Neorhizobium galegae bv. orientalis str. HAMBI 540: one gene and its partner. The protein of the gene in region 2 binds, or shares a complex with, the protein of the main gene of each other region. Links are inferred from orthologs where the notes say so. Each region holds a gene or a part of one and is shown on either strand. Other genes may lie near its edges.

Region 1 (3,959 bases), 3.7 Mb from region 2 along the record:
CTGCGGACAGGTTCGGCGACCACATCCGATTGCTCGGCCGTGAGGTCGATCGTGACCGGCTCCTTATCTGTCTTGGATCGGCGGGGTGGTTGTTCCGGTACCATCTCGACCTCTTTTTGCATGCGCTCACAGGAAACTAGTGGGTGGGTCATCGGAAAGAAAGGGGCGGGCGGGATTTTGGCGCAACACATCAACTAAAGGAGTGCCAATACCCCATCCTCGTCAGGGTGGCTGGCGATCTTGATATTTCTGTGAAATTCCCGCGGAATGTTTTCGGCGACATTGTCGCTGAGGCAGAGGAACTGCACGGATGCAAGTTCCTTCAGGTGCGGCGCAGCGAAATCACAGAACAGCCGGGCATTTTCCCGCGAGTAAAGGAGCACGGCATCCACGGGTGGATCGAGCAGGGTGGCGCGGATGAAAACCTCATCGTAGGCTATGGGCATCATTCCGTAGACTTCGGTCGCCACAAACGGGACGCCCTCGGCGTTGAGGCCGTCTTCGAATTGCGGCGAGCGCGGCTTGCCGGCGAGATAGAGCAGGGGGGCGTCGAAATCCGATGCATCGCTTGCGATGAGTTCAGCAAGTTCGGCGCCTGTGCCGGGGCCACGGCGAATGTCCCGGAAACCGGTATCTTCGGCCGCCTTTGCCGTTGTTTCTCCGACGGCGTAGAGGGTTTGGCCGAGAAAAGGGGCGAGGCGATCGCCCAGCGAGGACAGCACGCGAACGGCTTCGGCGCTGGTGACGGCGAGCGCAGAATGCCGGCCGGCGAGCGCTGTCGCGGCAGCGTCCGGATGATGGATCGACTTGGTCAGCGGCAGCAGGACCGGCTGATGGCCGAGGTTCTGCAGCCGTTCGTCGGTCCGGCGGGCCGAGCTTTCGGGGCGGGTGACGACGACCCGCATGGCTTTACGACCAGCCTTCGAAGAAATCGGTGCCGGCCGCCGCGCGGACCGCTTCTCCCGCCTGCCGGCCGAGCTTTTCCGCGCTCACCCGTTTGCCTTCGGTCTCGATCGAATGTTCCCTGCGGCCATCCGGCGTCAGGATCAGCCCTGAGAATTTCAGATGGTCGCCCTCGCAGATGGCGTAACCGCCGATCGGGGTGCGACAGGAACCGTCGAGGGCTGCCAGGAAGGCGCGTTCGCAGGAGACCGCGTCATAGGTCGGGCGGTCGTTGATCGGGTCGAGAAGCGCGTCGATGCGGGCATCACTGACACGGCTTTCGACGCAGATCGCGCCCTGCGCCGGCGCCGGGGGGAAATCCTGCGGGTCGAGCAGTTCGGTGACGACATCCTGCTTGGCAAGGCGCTTGAGGCCGGCATAAGCGAGCAGCGTCGCATCCACCTGGCCTTCGCTCAGCTTGCGCAGCCGCGTTTCGACGAGGCCACGGAAGGTGATGACCTCGATGTCCGGACGGATGCGGCGGATCAGCGCCTGGCGGCGCAGCGACGAGGAGCCGACAGTGGCGCCATCGGGAAGGGCGGCAAGCGTATGGGCGGTGCGGCCGATAAACGCATCGCGAAAATCCTCGCGGGGCAGGTAGGCGGCGAGACGCAGCCCCTCGGGCAGCTTGGTCGGCATGTCTTTCGAGGAATGGACGGCGAAATCGAGATCGCCGGAGATCAGCCCTTCCTCCAGTTCCTGGGTGAACAGGCCCTTGCCGCCGAGCTCGCTCAGCGCCCGGTCGGTGATCCGGTCGCCGGTGGTCGACAGCACGACGATCTCGAACATGTCCTCCGGCAGGCCATGCGCCGTCATCAGCCGGGCCCGGGTTTCGGAGGCCTGGGCGAGTGCCAGCGGGCTGCCGCGCGTGCCGATCCGGAAAGGTTTTGTTTGCATCCGCGTCATTCCATTGTTACCGGAGGCTTTCGTAGACCGGTTTATCCGGCATCGCAATTATCGATAGGCGTATGGCGACCTTTCTTCGCATCCTCGGCATTGAAACTAGCTGCGACGAGACGGCGGCTTCCGTCGTCGTGCGCCATGAGGACGGCCGCGGCGAAATCCTCTCCGACGTGGTGTTCTCGCAGCTCGACGAACACAGCGCCTATGGCGGCGTCGTGCCGGAGATCGCCGCGCGTGCCCATGTCGAGGCGCTGGACGGGCTGATCGAGGAAGCACTGGCGCGCGCCAATGTGTCGCTCGACGAGATCGATGCGGTCGCCGCGACATCCGGACCGGGCCTGATCGGCGGGCTGATCGTCGGGCTGATGACCGCCAAGGCGATCGCGCGGGCGGCCGGCAAGCCGCTGATGGCGATCAACCATCTCGAAGGTCATGCGCTGACGGCGCGGCTGACCGACGGGCTTTCCTTTCCCTACCTGATGCTGCTCGTGTCCGGCGGCCATACGCAGCTGGTGCTGGTGCGCGGCGTCGGCGAATATGAGCGCTGGGGCACGACGATCGACGATGCGCTCGGCGAAGCCTTCGACAAGACGGCAAAACTGCTGGGGCTTCCCTATCCCGGCGGGCCGGCGGTCGAGAAGGCGGCGCTGAAAGGCAATCCGGACCGGTTCTCGCTGCCGCGGCCGCTGGTCGGCGAAGCGCGGCTCGACTTTTCCTTCTCGGGCCTCAAGACGGCGGTGCGCCAGGCGGCGACCGAGATCGCGCCGCTCAGCGAGCAGGATATTGCCGATATCTGCGCCTCGTTCCAGAAGGCGGTTTCCCGGACGCTGCGCGACCGCATCGGCCGCGGGCTCGCCCGCTTCAAACAGGAGTTCGCGCATCTCGACGTCGACCGGGCGCTGGTCGTCGCTGGCGGGGTTGCCGCCAACCAGGAAATCCGCCGGACGCTGCAGGCGCTCTGCATCGAGAACGGCTTCCGCTTCATCGCGCCGCCGCCGAGACTCTGCACCGACAACGCGGCGATGATCGCCTGGGCGGGGCTCGAGCGGATGGCGGAAGATCTGCCGACCGACGGAATGGATGTGGCGCCGCGCTCGCGCTGGCCGCTCGACAAGGACGCCAAGACCCTGCTGGGGTCCGGCAAGCGAGGAGCCAAGGCATGAGCACTCGGGAACGGATCGTCGTTATCGGGGCCGGTGCTTTCGGGACGGCACTTGCCGCGGTGATTTCGCTGGAAGGCCGACATCCGGTCACCCTGATCGGCCGCGATCCCTCGCTGATGAGCGATCTGCGCGATGACCGGGTGCACGATGCAGCCCTTCCCGGCGTGCCCCTGCCGGATGCGCTGGAGTTTTCCGCCGAGCCGGATGCGATCGGCGAGGCGAGCCTTGTTCTGTTCGCCATGCCTTCGCAGGCGCAGGCGGATGCGGCGCGGCATTACGGTCCCTATCTTGCCGACGGCGCGGTGGTCGTCACCTGCGCCAAGGGCATCGACAAGTCTTCCGGCCGGTTGCTGACCGACCTGCTGGAGGCGGAATTGCCGCATCATCCGGTCGCGGTGCTTTCGGGGCCGGGTTTTGCGGCCGATATCGCCCGCGGCCTGCCGACGGCGATGGCGATTGCGGCGGGGGATGAGGCATTGGCGGAGCGGCTCGCCAACGCGCTCTCGAGCCGTACCTTCCGCCTATATGCCTCCACCGACCGGATCGGTGTGCAGCTCGGCGGAGCGCTGAAGAACGTGCTGGCGATTGCCTGCGGCATCATCGAAGGCGCCGGCCTCGGCGAATCGGCGCGCGCCGCGCTGATCTCGCGCGGTCTTGCGGAAATGTCGCGGCTGGTCGAGGCGATGGGCGGCAATGCGGATACGGTGCGGGGCCTGTCGGGCCTCGGCGACCTGGTGCTGACCGGCACCAGCCATCAATCGCGCAACCTGCGTTTCGGCATCGCGCTCGGCAGAGGCGAGGGTACTCAGGCCGGCGGACCGCTGGTCGAAGGGGCCTTTGCGGCATCCGTCGCGGCGCGTCTTGGCGAAAAATTCTCCGTCGAGCTGCCGGTCACCAACGCGGTGGCCGAAATCATCGACGGCAAGCTCGATATCATGACGGCCATGGAAC
Region 2 (4,807 bases):
CGCGGATCTTCGCCTTCTCGGTAACCGGCAGGTGCTCGAACTTGTCCTCGACCGCATATTCGGTATCGACGACAGGCTTTCCGCCGCGGGCGCGTCTCAGCGCTTCCGGCAGGCGATGGTAGGTCTGCGGGCCGATCACCACGTCGACGGCCGGCGCACGGCGGATGATTTCCTCGCCTTCGGCTTGGGCGACGCAGCCGGCGACGCCGATCATCAGCTCCCGGCCTTCGGCAGCGCGTGCCTTCTTCATGTCGCGAAGACGCCCGAGCGCCGAATAGACCTTGTCGGCCGCCTTCTCGCGGATGTGGCAGGTGTTGAGGAGGATGAGGTCGGCCTCGCCCATCTCTTCGGTCGTAACGTAGCCTTCGCCCGCCAGCGCATCGCTCATGCGGCCTGAATCATAGACATTCATCTGGCAGCCGTAGGTCTTGATGAAGACCTTGCGGGAATTCGGGCGCGGGGCCTGCTCGTCGGCGGGCACGGAAAGGGAGACGTGTTCGTTCATGGCTCGCTCCATACCGCAAGAAGACCCGGAAATGAAGCGTTTCCTATAGCGCTTCGTAGTCACGCCCCCGCAGATGGCGGATCAGCATGCGCCGAAGCCGGCTCGTCACGGCCATGCTCAGATGCTTACGGTTGTCGCCGGCGCGGAATTCGATCGTCTCGCCAAAAGCAACGTCCACGTCGAGCGCTCCTTCCTTCAGGACGCCGAGCAGATGCGGCACCAATTCGATATCGCCCGGCCAGGCGGCGATCGGCCGATGGTAACGGCCCATGGCCATGCCATGAATGCGGGTATAGGCGATCGCCACCGGCTGGACATGCACGACACCTTCCGGCGTGTGCTGGACCGCGGCGGCGGCGGCCCCGAACAGCGACGACTTCACCTCCAGAAGCCGGTTGCCGTCGGAGGTGGTGCCTTCGGGAAAGAGCACGACGATCTCGCCGGCCGCCATCCGTTCGGCAATCTCGTTCACCTGGTCGCCGGTCCGACGCTTCTGCTCGCGAGCGACGAAGATGCTCTTCTGCAGCTTGGCGAGCGTGCCGAAGACCGGCCATTCCGACACTTCCATCTTGGCGATGAAGACCACGTCGGCGATCGCCCCGAGCACAAGAATATCCTTCCACGAGGCGTGATTGCAGGCAAGCATCAGCGGCCGGCGACGCTCCAGCGTTCCGTGAACATGGATACGGATGCCCAGCAGGAAACACGCGGTCCGATGCCAGCAGCGCGGGATATAGCGGCGGATCTTGAGGTCGAGGGCGAGGCCCAGGAGCTGGAACGGCCACAAAATCAGCGTAACTGCGAAAAGAACGACAAAAACGAAGCCGATCCGCGCCCAGGTAATCACTTATCGTCCTTGTCCAGCGGGATGCCGTAGAGCTCCAGCCGGTGGCCGACGAGACGGAAGCCGTGCTCCCGGGCGATGCGTTCCTGTAGCGCCTCGATTTCCGCCGAGCGGAACTCGATGACGGTACCGGTCTTGAGATCGATCATATGGTCATGATGTTCTTCAGGCACGGTCTCGTAACGCGAGCGGCCGTCGCGGAAATCGTGACGTTCGATGATCCCCTCGTCCTCGAACAATTTTACCGTGCGGTAGACCGTCGAGATCGAGATACGGGGGTCGACTTTCGAGGACCGGCGATAGAGTTCCTCGACATCTGGATGGTCAACGGATTCCTGCAGGATACGCGCGATCACGCGGCGTTGATCCGTCATTCGCATGCCCTTTTCGGCACACAGCTCCTCCAGGGTTTTGGAAAGGTCTGTCATGTCGTTTTGGCTTTCGAAACGTTCCCGTAGAAACTAACGGACTAACGAAGAACGCGGCTCATGACAAGCGCCGTGGAGCGCGTCCCATCCGGCCCGGCATAATAGGCGGGGCGTTCGCCCACTTTGCGGAAACCGAGCTTGCGGTAAAGCTCGACGGCAGGGCGGTTGGCTGCCTCCACTTCCAGGAACATGCTCTCCCCGCCGCGCGACGCCGCCTCGCGCAAGGCCGCCTGCATCAGACGCCAGCCGAGCCCCACTCGGCCGAATTTCTCGTTGACGGCGACCGTCAAAATCTCTGCCTCGCCGGCCGCCTCACGCGAAAGAACGAAACCGCCGAGCGGCTTCGAGAAGAACGCATTGGTCTGGCGGGCGATAAAACCGAAGACATTGTGCTGCAGGAGGAGGTTCTGGAATTCGCCATCGCTCCATTGGCGCGGAAACCGCTGGCCATGCAGCTCGGAGATCTCCAGGCAATCGCCGGCCTCCATCGGCACGACTTCGAAATACGGCTTCCAGGTCAGATAATCGTCGAGCATCGGCGCAGTCTGTACATTCACGAACGGGCAAGGGCGAAACCGGTCTGCGGTTTCGCATCGGGTCCCCGAAGATACAACGGTTTAGGGCGTTGCGCATCCGCAGGTTTTTCGGCAGCGATGCGCGCGACGACGGCAATGTCGAAGCGATCCCGCCCGTCATATTCGGCCACTCCCTTACCAAGGGAATGCTCTACCCAGGAGCCGGTCATTGCTGCCGAAAGAGACTGGGCAAGTTCCGAAGCATCCTCCGGCGAAAGCGCTGCGGGTTGGCTCAACGCCTCACCCTTGGCGGAAAACGCCTGAGTGTAGATCTCGTTGCGTTTGGCATCCATGGCAACCACGACCGGCTGGTCGGGATGTTCACCCAGAAACTTGAGCGCCAACGCCTCGAGCGTGGTCACGCCGACCGACTCGACGCCGAGCGCGAGCGCGAAACCACGGGCGGCGGCGACGCCGACGCGAATGCCGGTGAACGAGCCCGGGCCGATGACGACCGCGACGCGCTCGACGGCTTTGAGGGGAAGACTGGCGGCGGCGAGCGCTTCGTCGATGACCGACATCAGCCTTTCGGCATGGCCCTTGCCGATCGTCTCGGTGACTTCAGACAGCATTTTGCCCGCGGCGCTGTCATAGAGCGCTGCGGAGCAATCCACCCCGGCGGTATCGATGGCGAGAATAATCATTCAACGGTGCCGGCGGGCTCAGAGAGCTTCGACGGCCTGCACTTCCGGAACGAAATGCTTGAGCAGGTTCTGTACGCCATGCTTCAGCGTCGCCGTGGAAGACGGGCAACCCGAGCATGCGCCCTTCATGTTGAGGTAGACCGTGCCGTCGCGGAAACCCTTGAAGGTAATGTCGCCGCCGTCCTGGGCGACGGCCGGGCGGACGCGGGTTTCGAGCAGTTCCTTGATCGTCGCGACGATCGTTTCGTCGTCCTCGTCGAAGAACTCACCTTCCACGTCGGATGCTTCCGCAAGCGTGGACGTACCACCCATGACCGGCGCGCCGGACATGAAATGCTCCATGATGGAACCGAGGATCGCCGGCTTCAGGTGCTGCCATTCGGCGCTTTCCTTGGTGACGGTGATGAAGTCGTAACCGAAATAGACGCCGGTGACGCCGGAGATGCCGAACAGGCGCTCGGCCAGCGGAGATGCTTCCGCCTCGCCGGCATTGCGGAAATCGGCAGTGCCTTTATCCATCACGACTTTGCCAGGCAGGAACTTCAGGGTCGCCGGGTTGGGGGTGGCTTCCGTCTGAATGAACATCTCGTCTCTCCTGGGGCACGACGCCCCTCGCAAATTTAGAACTCTTCCAAAGAAGATAAGCCGTATCAGCTTTTCGTTCAAGTGCTCCTTTGCCTGCGCAAGATCAAGTCCGCAATCAGGCCAGCGCGTCGATTTCCTCGGCCGTGAGCGTGTCCGGCAGGACGGTGACGGGGATCGGGAAGGCAGCAACGGCGGACACCAGGGGTCCAGGCCCTTCCTTGGTGGAACCGGCCGCCAGCACAAGGACCGCGATATCGCGGTCTTCCTCGACCAGCAGGATAATCTGTTCGCTGGCGTTGCCTTCGCGGATGACGATTTCTGGATCGATACCGATCGTATCGCGCACCTTCTGGGCGGCCTTTGCCATCACCGCGTCCGCTTCTTCGCGGGCCTCGGCGCGCATGATCTGCTCGACGCCCAGCCATTGCTGGAAATCGCCCTCGGGAATGACGAAAAGCAGAACGAGACCCCCGTTGGAGTTCTTGGCGCGGCGTCCGGCGTAATGAACCGCCTTTTCACATTCCGGCGTGCCGTCGATGACGGCCATGAACTTGCGCCGGTGCCCTTCAAGCCGCGAAAGCCGTTTCGAAACCATGCTTCCCCTCCTTCGCATGTAGTCGACCGAAGCAGTCGTGATGCGGAACTTATACCAACCGAAAAAAATGAAAACCCGCCACGAATGCCGTGGCGGGTATGCAATCTTTGCGTGACTTGAAAGACGCCGATAATCTCAGCGCAGGAAGCCGACGATGTCGAAGACATCTCCCATGACCTTTTCGGCGCGGGCGCGGGCGCGCTCGCCGCCATCCTTGAGGATGGCATCGATATGGGTCGTGTCGTCCATCAGGCGGCGCATTTCGGACGTGATCGGCGAAAGCACGTGCACGGCGAGATCCGCAAGCGCCGGCTTGAAGACCGAGAACTGCTGGCCGCCGTATTCCGCGAGAACGTCGGCCTTGGTCCTGTCGGCAAGGGCTGCATAGATGCCGACGAGATTGTCGGCTTCCGGGCGGCCCTTGAGGCCTTCGAGTTCACTCGGCAGGCCTTCCGGATCGGTCTTGGCCTTGCGGATCTTCTTGGCGATCTCTTCGGGGTCGTCCATCAGGTTGATGCGCGACAGGTCCGAAGGATCGGATTTCGACATCTTCTTGGTTCCGTCACGCAGCGACATGACGCGCGGCGCCGGCCCGTCGATCAGCGGCTCGACCAGCGGAAAGAAGCCGTGG

The links. The genes of interacting proteins can lie anywhere in the genome.
Region 1: the proteins of tsaB (region 2) and tsaD are in contact, whole or in part, in a solved structure (PDB 4WQ4), measured with the Escherichia coli proteins. The link is inferred for Neorhizobium galegae bv. orientalis str. HAMBI 540 from one-to-one orthologs.

What each region holds. Positions count from the first base shown.
Region 1 is NZ_HG938353.1:3,747,753-3,751,711, reverse strand. What follows is about bases 1,018-3,959. They hold tsaD (tRNA (adenosine(37)-N6)-threonylcarbamoyltransferase complex transferase subunit TsaD), read left to right. Parts: upstream 1,018-1,910; coding sequence 1,911-3,008; downstream 3,009-3,959. Other genes in these bases: RG540_RS18235 (NAD(P)H-dependent glycerol-3-phosphate dehydrogenase), read left to right, coding at 3,005-3,959; hemC (hydroxymethylbilane synthase), read right to left, coding at 1,018-1,839. In the rest of the region: RG540_RS18255 (COG4223 family protein), read right to left, coding at 1-104; RG540_RS18250 (uroporphyrinogen-III synthase), read right to left, coding at 195-905; more of hemC, read right to left, coding at 910-1,017.
Region 2 is NZ_HG938353.1:34,137-38,943, reverse strand. What follows is about bases 1,164-3,935. They hold tsaB (tRNA (adenosine(37)-N6)-threonylcarbamoyltransferase complex dimerization subunit type 1 TsaB), read right to left. Parts: upstream 2,997-3,935; coding sequence 2,331-2,996; downstream 1,164-2,330. Other genes in these bases: RG540_RS00170 (universal stress protein), read right to left, coding at 3,697-3,935; RG540_RS00175 (NifU family protein), read right to left, coding at 3,015-3,581; RG540_RS00185 (GNAT family N-acetyltransferase), read right to left, coding at 1,819-2,313; RG540_RS00190 (Fur family transcriptional regulator), read right to left, coding at 1,349-1,777; RG540_RS00195 (lysophospholipid acyltransferase family protein), read right to left, coding at 1,164-1,352. In the rest of the region: tRNA (N6-isopentenyl adenosine(37)-C2)-methylthiotransferase MiaB, read right to left, coding at 1-505; more of RG540_RS00195, read right to left, coding at 549-1,163; more of RG540_RS00170, read right to left, coding at 3,936-4,176; trpS (tryptophan--tRNA ligase), read right to left, coding at 4,312-4,807. UniProt on the Escherichia coli protein: Required for the formation of a threonylcarbamoyl group on adenosine at position 37 (t(6)A37) in tRNAs that read codons beginning with adenine.